2 linked regions of the Thermus thermophilus genome follow. The main gene of each other region encodes a partner of the protein of the gene in region 2 in a complex. Links are inferred from orthologs where the notes say so. Each region holds a gene or a part of one and is shown on either strand. Other genes may lie near its edges.

Region 1 (3,357 bases), 410 kb from region 2 along the record:
ACAGGGGCTGGCCTCAAGGTGACCATGGGCTCGAGGGCCAGGGTCATCCCGGGGCGGATCTTGGGCCCGGTCCCGGGCTTGCCGAAGTTCGGCACCTGGGGGTCCTCGTGGATCTCCCGGCCCACCCCGTGCCCCACGAACTCCCGGACCACTCCGTAGCCCCGGCTCTCCAAGAAGGTCTGGATGGCGTGGCCCACGTCGCCGAGGCGGAAGCCCGGGCGCAGGTACTTCATCCCCTCCCAGAAGGCGGCCTCCGTGTCCCGGATGAGCCTCTCCGCCTCCGGCGAGACCCGGCCCACGGGAAAGGTGCGGGCCATGTCGGCGGCGAACCCCTGGTAGATGAGGCCCACGTCCACGGAGAGGATATCCCCTTCCTTCAGGGGCTCCTTGGAGGGGATGCCGTGGACCACCACCTCGTTCACCGAGGTGCAAAGGGTGGCGGGGAAGCCGTAGAGGCCGAGGAAGGCGGGCTTGGCCTTACGCTTGCGGATCGCCTCGTAGGCGATCTGGTCCAGCTCCCAGGTGGAGACGCCGGGCTCCACGTGGCGGGCCACCTCCTCCACCACCTCGGTGAGGAGGGCCCCCGCCTCCCGCATGCGCTCAATCTCCCAGGGGCTTTTCAGCTTGATGGCCATCAGATCCCTAACGCCGCCCGGATCCGCTCGTACACCTCGTCCGGGGTGCCGAGCCCGTCCACCCGCTTCAGCACCCCCCTGGCCGCATAGTAGCCCACCAGGGGCTCGGTTTTCTCCCGGTAGACCTCGAGGCGGCGCCTCACGGTCTCCTCGTTGTCGTCGGAGCGGCCCTCGAGCTCGGCCCGCCTGAGGATGCGCCGGACGAGCTCCTCCTCAGGAACCTCCACCAGGACCACCCCGAGAAGCCTTGTGCCCGTCTCCGCGAGGAGGCGGTCCAAGGCCTCGGCCTGGGCCAGGGTGCGGGGAAAGCCGTCAAAGATCACCCGCTCGGCCAACTCCTCCCGGATAAGCTCCAGGATGAGGTCGTCGGGGACCAGGTCCCCCCGCTCCATGATGGGCCTCACCCGCTCGCCCAAAGGGGTCCCCCGGGCCACGTGGTCCCGGAGGATGTCCCCCGTGGAGAGCTTCTTGAAGCCAAGCTCCTCGGCAAGCCTCGAGGCCTGGGTGCCCTTACCCGCCCCCGGAGGCCCCAGGAAGATCACCGCCTGTCCCACGTTCACCTCCTACCCTACCGGTTCCGCCCCCGCAGGCGCCCGCGGGAGAGGAAGCCCTCGTAGCTCCTGAGCATAAGCTGGCTCTCCACCTGCCTCAGGGTGTCCAAGGCCACGCCCACCACGATGAGGAGGCCGATGCCCGAGAAGGCGATGCTTTGGATGCCGGTGAGGTTCTGGATGATCTGGGGAAGGAGGGTCACGAGCCCGAGGAAGAGGGCCCCCCAGAGGGTGAGACGGGAAACGATGTGCTCCAGGAACTTCACCGTGGGCTCGCCCGGGCGGATCCCCGGGATGAACCCCCCGTACTCCCGCAGGGACTCGGCGATGCGCTTGGGGTCAAACTGGACGGCGGTGTAGACGTAGGTGAAGAAGATGACGAGGAGGACCTCTAGGAAGAGTCCCGAAGGCCGGGTGGGGTTGAAAAAGTTGGCGATGCTCTGCAGCACGGGGTTGTCCTGGAAGGGGGCGGCCAGGAAGATGGGGATCTGCAGGATGGCCGCGGCGAAGATGATGGGGATCACCCCGGCGGCGTTGAGCTTGATGGGGATGTAGGTGGCCTGGCCCCCGTAGACCCTGCGCCCCACCACTTTGCGGGCGTACTGGACGGGGATCCTGCGCTCGGCCTGCTGGACGGCGGCCATGCCGGCGAAGGCCAGGACGATGAAGGCCAGGAAGAAGAGGAAGGCCACCAGGTTGACCTCCCCGGTGCGGATGAGGCCGATGGTGCGTAGGATCTGGGGAAGCCATTCCACCACGATCCCGGCGAAGATGATGAGGCTCGTGCCGTTGCCGATGCCGTACTCGGTGATGCGCTCCGCCATCCACAGGAGGAGGGCGATGCCCGCCACCTGGGTCACCACCACCACGAACCAGAAGAAGGGGCCGGGGGACCAGCCCGGGAGGAGGAAGCGGCCCCCTTCGGCCCCCAAAAAGGCCGTGGCCAGGAAGAACCCCTGGAAGGCGCCCAGGGCGATGCCCCCGATGCGGGTGTACTGGTTGAGGATGCGCCGCCCCTCCTCCCCCTCCTTGGAGAGCTTCTCCAGGGCCGGCACCACCGTGACCAGGATCTGCATGATGATGGCCGCGGTGATGTAGGGCATGATGCCCAGGGCGAAGATGGAGAAACGCTCAAAGTTGCCCCCGGAGAAGAGGTTGATGATGCCGAAGACCCCGCCTTGGGCCGTGCGCAGGAACTCCTGGATCTTGTCCAGGTCCACCCCCGGGGTGGGGATGAAGGCCCCGAGGCGGTAGGCGGCGAGGACGAGGAGGGTGAAGAGCACCCGCTGGCGGAGCTCGGGGATCTGCAGGGCGCTCCAGAAGGCCTTGAGCATCTCAGGCCTCCAGGAGGACCGGCTCCCCGCCCGCGGCCTTCAGCTTCTCCAGGGCGCTTTTGGAGAAGGCGTGGGCCACCACCTTGAGGGGCTTGGCCTCGCCCTCCCCCAGGATCTTGAGGCGGTACCCCTTCTTCAGGATGCCCGCACGGACCAGAAGCTCCGGGGTGACCTCGCCCTCAAAGCGGGCGAGGTCCCTAAGGTTCACCCCCTGGTACCGAGGGCGCTTGATCTCCCCGGGCACCTGCCCTTGCATGCCCCGCTTGGGCAGGCGCATCAGGGTCGTGGACCGGCCGCCCTCAAAGCGGCGCGGGTCCTTGACCCCACCGGAACGGGACTTCTGCCCCTTGTGCCCGCGGGTCGCCGTCTTGCCGTGGCCGGAGCCCGGGCCCCGGCCCACCCGCTTGCGCCGCTTGTTGGCCCCCGGGTTGGGCCTGAGATCGGAAAGCTTCATTCCACCACCTCCACGCGCACGAGGTGCACCACCTTCTCCACGTTCCCCCGGACGGCGGGGGTGTCCTCGAGGACCCGCTCCTGCTGGAGCCGCCTAAGCCCCAGGGCCTTGAGGGCCGCCTTCTGGTCCTTGGGGTAGCCGATGGGGCTCTTCACCAGCTTAACCTTGAGCCTGGGCATGGGCCTCCCCCTTCCTGAGCCGCTCCACGTCGGCCTTGGTCCTGAGCTGCCGCAGGGCCTCCATGGTGGCGTAGGCGATGTTGATGGGATTGCGGCTCCCGAGCTCCTTGGTGAGGATGTCGGTCACCCCGGCGAGCTCCAGGATGGCCCGGGGCACCGCGCCCGCGATCACCCCCGTGCCCGGGGCCGCCGGCTTCAGCACGA
Region 2 (5,583 bases):
ATCCTGGACGCCGGGGCCAAGCTCCTCATCGCCGGGGACGTGAGCTACCGCCGGGGCAAGGGGGTGGACCTCAGGAGCATCGCCGAGGAGGCCATCCGCGACCTCCCCCTCAAGGTGGTCTGGTTCCAGCGGGCCTACAAGGCGGAGCTCCCCGAGGGGCACCACGACTTCCACGAGCTCCTCTGGGAAAGCCCCCCGGAGGCCCGGGCGGAGATGGTGGACGCCGAGCACCCCCTCTTCATCCTCTACACCTCGGGCTCCACGGGGAAGCCCAAGGGCGTGGTCCACGTCCACGGGGGGTACATGGTGGGCACCACTTACCACCTGCGCACCTTCTTTGACGTGAAGGACGAGGACGTCTTCTGGGCCACGAGCGACATCGGCTGGATCGTGGGCCACTCCTACATCGTCTACGCCCCCCTCCTGGAAGGGGTGACCTCCGTCCTTCGGGAAGGGGCCCCCGACCACCCCGACCCCGGGGCCTTCTGGCAGGCGGTGGAGCGGTACCGGGTGAACGTGATGTTCACCGCCCCCACGGCGGTGCGCATGTTCATGAGGTACGGCCCCGAGTGGCCCAGGAAGTACGACCTTAGCTCCTTGCGCCTTTTGGCCGTGGCCGGGGAACCCTTGAACCCCGAGGCCATGAAGTGGGCCTACGAGCACCTGGTGGAGGGGGGCAGGCGGGGGTTCGTGGCGGACAACTGGTGGCAGACGGAGCTCGGCGGCCCCACCATAGGGACGCCCCTCGTCCTCCCCGCCAAGCCCGGCTTCGCCGGGGTGGCCCTCCCCGGGGTGGAGGCGGCGGTGGTGGACGAGGAGGGGAGGCCCGTGCCCCCGGGGCAGGGCGGGCTTCTCGTCCTCAAGCGGCCCTTCCCCCACATGATGCGCACCGTCTGGGGGAACCACGAGCGCTACCTCCAGTACTGGCGGGAGATCCCAGGCGGGGTCTACGCCAGCGGGGACGTGGCGAGCCGGGACGAGGAGGGGTACTTCAGCGTCCTGGGCCGGGCGGACGACGTCTTGAACGTGGCCGGGCACCGCATCGGCACCGCCGATGTGGAAAGCGCCCTGGTCTCCCATCCCGCCGTGGCCGAGGCCGCGGTCATCGGCGTCCCCGACCCCCTGAAGGGGGAGGCCATCAAGGCCTTCGTGGTCCTTAGGCTTGGGCAAACCCCCTCGGAGGAGCTGAAGGAGGCCCTCGTCCAGCACGTGCGCCGGGAGCTTGGCCCCATCGCCACGCCGAGCGAGGTGGTCTTCCTGGACAAGCTCCCCAAGACCCGCTCGGGGAAGATCCTGAGGCGGCTCCTCAAGGCCAAGGAGCTGGGCAAGGACCCCGGGGACCTCTCCACCCTCGAGGAGTAGGCTTCGCCCCGTTGGGCCGCTTTTCCGGGGCCCCATGCTGGCCCGGGCCAGCATGGGGCGGCCTCACCTCTTCCGCTTCTTCTCCTGGCGCATGAGCCGCCGGCGCTCCGCCCGGGAGAGGCCCGGCTGGGGCGGAGGGGTGGCGCGCTTCCTTTCCACCCCGAAGACCTCGGAAGGCTCCGGCTTGGCCTCGGGCACGGGCACGTAAGGCGCCTCCCGCACGGGCCGCACGGGCTCGGCCTCCACCTTGAGGCGGAAGAGGAACTTGGCCACCTCGCTCTTGATGAAGGCCACCATCTCGTTGAAGAGGCGGGTGGCCTCAATCTTGTACTCCTGGAAGGGGTCCTTCTGGCCGTAGCCCCGAAGGAAGATCCCCTGGCGGAGGACGTCCAGGTTGTGGAGGTGCTCCTTCCAGGCGTTGTCCACCACGTTGAGGATGACGAAGCGCTCCACGGCCCGCATGAGGGGCGGGGAAAGCTCGGCCTCGCGGGCCTCGTAGGCCTTGAGGGCGGCCTCCACGAGCCTCTCCACCGCCTCCTCGGCCTTCAAGCCCCTAAGCTCCGCAAAGGGGAAGCCCTGAAGCTGGGGCACGGTGTCCAGGAGGGTGGCCTTGAGGCCCTCGAGGTCCCAGTCCTCGGGGTGGACCTCGGGGTTCAGGAAGTTCTCCGCCAGAGAGGCCACCGTCTCCTCCACCATGCCGATGGCGGCCTCCTTCACCTCCTCGTCCTTGCCGAGGAGGATCAGGCGGCGCTGGGCGTAGATCACCTCCCGCTGGCGGCTTAAGACGTCGTCAAACTGGAGAAGCTGCTTCCTGATGGCGAAGTTCCGGTCCTCCACCCGCTTCTGGGCCCGCTCAATGGAGCGGGTCACCATGGGGTGCTCTATGGGCTCGGAATCGTCAAAGCCCATGCGGTCCAGCATGGCGATGACCCGGTCGGAGGCGAAGAGGCGCATGAGGTCGTCGTCAAAGGAGACATAAAAGCGGCTTCCCCCGGGGTCCCCCTGGCGCCCGGCGCGGCCGCGGAGCTGGTTGTCTATGCGGCGGGACTCGTGCCGCTCGGTGCCGATGATGAAAAGCCCGCCCAAGGCCCGGACCCGCTCCTCGTCCCGCTTGCACTCCTCCCGAATCTCGCGGATCCTTTCCAGAAGCTCCTCCCGGATCCCGAGCTCCTGGGCGAGGGCCCTGGCCTCCTCCTCCTTCCCCGCCACCATCTTCTTGATGAAGAGCTCCACCTTCCACTCGTACCGGTCAAAGCCCTCCTTCTCCAGGAGGGCGGCGGCCAGGTACTCGGGGTTGCCCCCGAGCTTGATGTCCGTGCCCCGCCCCGCCATGTTGGTGGCGATGGTGACCGTCTTGCTCCGCCCCGCCTGAGCCACGATCTCCGCTTCCCTGGCGTGGTGCTTGGCGTTGAGAACCTGGTGGGGGATCCCCTGGCGGAGGACGGCAAGGGTGTGCACCGCCCGCTTCAGGCCCTCCCAGGCCGTCCTGAGGTTCCCCTTGGGCGGGATGAGGGCCTCAAAGGGGGCGAGGTCCTCGTCCTTGAGCTGGGCGGGCCTTTCCAGAAGCTTCCTGAGCTTCTCCCACTCGGGGCCCTGCTGCTTCTGGCTCGCCTTCTTGAAGAGCTCCAGGCGCATCTCCAGCCTGGGGAGATAGAGCCTGGGCTCCTTGAGCATCTGGGAGAGGCGTTCGGACTTCTCAATGCTGATGGTGCCCACGAGGACGGGCTGGCCCCGCTCGTACTTCTCGGCGATCTCCTCCACCACGGCGTAGAACTTCCCCTTTTCCGTCCGGTAGACCACGTCGGGGAAGTCCTTGCGGATCACCGGGCGGTTGGTGGGCACCACGACCACGTCCATCCCGTAGATCTCCTGGAACTCCTTCTCCTCGGTCTTGGCGGTGCCCGTCATCCCCGCCCGCTTCTCGTAGAGGCGGAAGAAGTTCTGGTAGGTGATGGTGGCCAGGGTCTGGTTCTCCCGCTCAATCCGGACCCCCTCCTTGGCCTCAATGGCCTGGTGGAGGCCCTCCCCGTAGCGGCGGCCCGGCATGAGGCGGCCCGTGAACTCGTCCACGATGATGACCTGGCCGTCCTGGACGATGTAGTCCCGGTCCCGGTGGTAGAGCTCCTTCGCCCGGATGGCCTGGATGAGCATGTGGGCGAGCTCCATGTTCTCCGGGCTGAAGAGGCCCTCAATGCCGAGGAGCTTCTCCGCCTTGGCGATGCCCTGGAGGGTGAGGTGGACGGAACGGTTCTTCTCCTCAATGGTGTAGTCCCCCGTGGGCTCCTTGCGCACCCCGGGCTCGGCGGGCAGGCCCCTTTCCAGCTTCTTGGCGATCTCCGCCATCTTGTAGTAGAGGTCGGTGGCCTTCTCCGCGGGGCCAGAGATGATGAGGGGGGTGCGGGCCTCGTCAATGAGGATGGAGTCCACCTCGTCAATGATGGCGTAGTGGAGGGGGTGGTCGTGGCGGAGGACGAGCTGGTCGGGGCTTATGGCCATGTTGTCCCGCAGGTAGTCAAAGCCGAGCTCGGAGTTGGTCACGTAGGTGACGTCGGCGAGGTAGGCCTTGCGGCGCTCCGCCGGGGTGGAGGCGTGCTGGATCACCCCCACGGAGAGGCCCAGGCCCCGGTAGACGGGCCCCATCCACTCGGCGTCGCGCCGGGCCAGGTAGTCGTTCACCGTGACCACGTGGACGCCCTTCCCCGTGAGGGCGTTTAGGGCCACGGCCAAGGTGGCCACCAAGGTCTTGCCCTCGCCCGTCTTCATCTCGGCGATCTTGCCCTCGTGGAGGACGGCCCCGCCGATGAGCTGGACGTCAAAGTGGCGCATGCCCAGGTAGCGCTTGGCCGACTCCCGGGTGAGGGCGAAGGCCATGGGGAGGAGCTCGTCCAGGGAGGCCCCCTTCTCGTGCTTCTCCTTGAGCTCCCGGTAGGCGGCGGCGAGGTCGGGGAGCTTCTCCACCTCGGCCTCGAGGCGGTTCACCGGCTCCACCACCTGCTTGTAGTAGCGGGCGATCTCGCGCTCGTTGTTGTCAAAAAGCTTCCGTATGAGGCCCAACATCCTAAGGCCGATTGTACCCCTTGGGGATGAGAAACCCCTTTACACCCCCACGCAGGCCAAGGCCGGCACGGGAGGCGAAGGGGCCGCTTCCCTTTCCCCCCACCCGCACGGGGCGGCCTCAGGCCTCCTCCAAGGGCCAGTAGGCCGTGGCCCCCAAGGAGAGGGGGCTTGGGGGGAAACCCCTCTGGTGGCGGCGCCAGGCGGCGAGGGCGATCATGGCCCCGTTGTCCTGGGAAAGGCCCCGGGGCGGGAAATGCACCTCTAGGCCCGCCTCCTTAAAGCGCTCCTGGAGCGCCCGGTTCGCCGCCACCCCCCCGGCCACCAGGAGGACCCGGTGGCCCGTGTCCTTCGCCGCCTTTAGGACCACCTCGGCGAGGTGGGCGATGGCCGCCTCCTGGAAGCCCTTGGCGAGGGCGGGCTTGGGAAGGCCCTTCTCCACCAGCTGCAGGGCCTTGGTCTTGAGCCCGGAGAAGCTGAAGTCGTACCCCTCCTGGCCCCTCAAGGGCACGGGGAAGGAAATGGCCTCCTCGGCCTCCTCCGCCAGGCGCTCCACCTCGGGCCCCCCGGGAAAGCCGAGGCCCAAGAGCCTCGCCACCTTGTCAAAGGCCTCCCCGGCGGCGTCGTCCCGGGTGGCCCCGAGGAGGCGGTAGCGGCCGAGGTCCAGGACCTCGTAGAGGTGGGTGTGCCCCCCCGAGGCCACCAGGGCGAGGAAGGGGGGGGTTAGCCCTTCGGGCCAGGCGGCGGCGATGTGGCCCTCCAGGTGGTGGATGGCGTAGAAGGGCCGGTCCAGGGCGAAGGCCATCCCCTTGGCGAAGGCGTACCCCACGAGGAGGGCCCCGATGAGGCCGGGCCCCCGGGTGGCGGCCACGAGGTCCAGGTCCTTTGGCCTAAGGCCCGCCTCGGCCAGGGCCCTTTCCACGAGGAGGGGGAGGGCCTTTAGGTGCTCGCGGCTCGCAAGCTCCGGCACCACGCCGCCAAAGGCCTCGTGCAGGCGCACCTGGCTCGCCACCAGGTTCACCCGCACCTGGCCGTCTTCCACCAAGCCCACCCCCGTGTCGTCGCAGGAGGTGTCAATCCCCAAGACCCACACCGCCTCTACTCTAACAGGGGTAGCCTTAGGGCAGGGTGCTCTGGCTCCTCCTTCCCGTCCTCCTTCTGGTCTAC

Evidence for each region.
Region 1: the proteins of secA (region 2) and secY are in contact, whole or in part, in a crystal structure (PDB 3DIN), measured with the Thermotoga maritima proteins. The link is inferred for Thermus thermophilus from one-to-one orthologs. Residues at the interface, in WP_004082002.1 of Thermotoga maritima: Glu261, Ala262, Arg263, Lys300, Ala301, Arg302, Thr303, Ile304, Ile305, Leu323, Tyr324, Asp325, Pro326, Val329, Ser330, Tyr333, Ile336, Lys340, Phe345, Val349, Glu363, Phe364, Tyr374, Ser375, Gly376, Gly377, Glu393, Ile395, Thr482, Ser483; in WP_004081795.1 of Thermotoga maritima: Glu108, Gly109, Glu110, Glu111, Ala236, Glu237, Arg238, Arg239, Ile240, Thr241, Ile242, Gln243, Tyr244, Ala245, Arg246, Arg247, Val248, Thr249, Gly250, Arg251, Arg252, Val253, Tyr254, Gly256, Ala257, Ser258, Thr259, Tyr260, Leu261, Pro262.

The regions. Positions count from the first base shown.
Region 1 is NZ_AP025158.1:229,755-233,111, reverse strand. The notes cover bases 363-3,357. They hold secY (preprotein translocase subunit SecY), read right to left. Parts: upstream 2,521-3,357; coding sequence 1,204-2,520; downstream 363-1,203. Other genes in these bases: rpsE (30S ribosomal protein S5), read right to left, coding at 3,134-3,357; rpmD (50S ribosomal protein L30), read right to left, coding at 2,971-3,153; rplO (50S ribosomal protein L15), read right to left, coding at 2,522-2,974; TthTMY_RS01390 (adenylate kinase), read right to left, coding at 635-1,195; map (type I methionyl aminopeptidase), read right to left, coding at 363-635. Also shown: more of map, read right to left, coding at 1-362. UniProt on the Escherichia coli protein: The central subunit of the protein translocation channel SecYEG. Consists of two halves formed by TMs 1-5 and 6-10.
Region 2 is NZ_AP025158.1:640,147-645,729, reverse strand. Bases 1,226-4,723 are described here. They hold secA (preprotein translocase subunit SecA), read right to left. Parts: upstream 4,420-4,723; coding sequence 1,426-4,419; downstream 1,226-1,425. Other genes in these bases: tsaD (tRNA (adenosine(37)-N6)-threonylcarbamoyltransferase complex transferase subunit TsaD), read right to left, coding at 4,538-4,723; acs (acetate--CoA ligase), read left to right, coding at 1,226-1,362. Also shown: more of acs, read left to right, coding at 1-1,225; more of tsaD, read right to left, coding at 4,724-5,509; TthTMY_RS03580 (vWA domain-containing protein), read left to right, coding at 5,545-5,583. UniProt on the Escherichia coli protein: Required for protein export, interacts with the SecYEG preprotein conducting channel.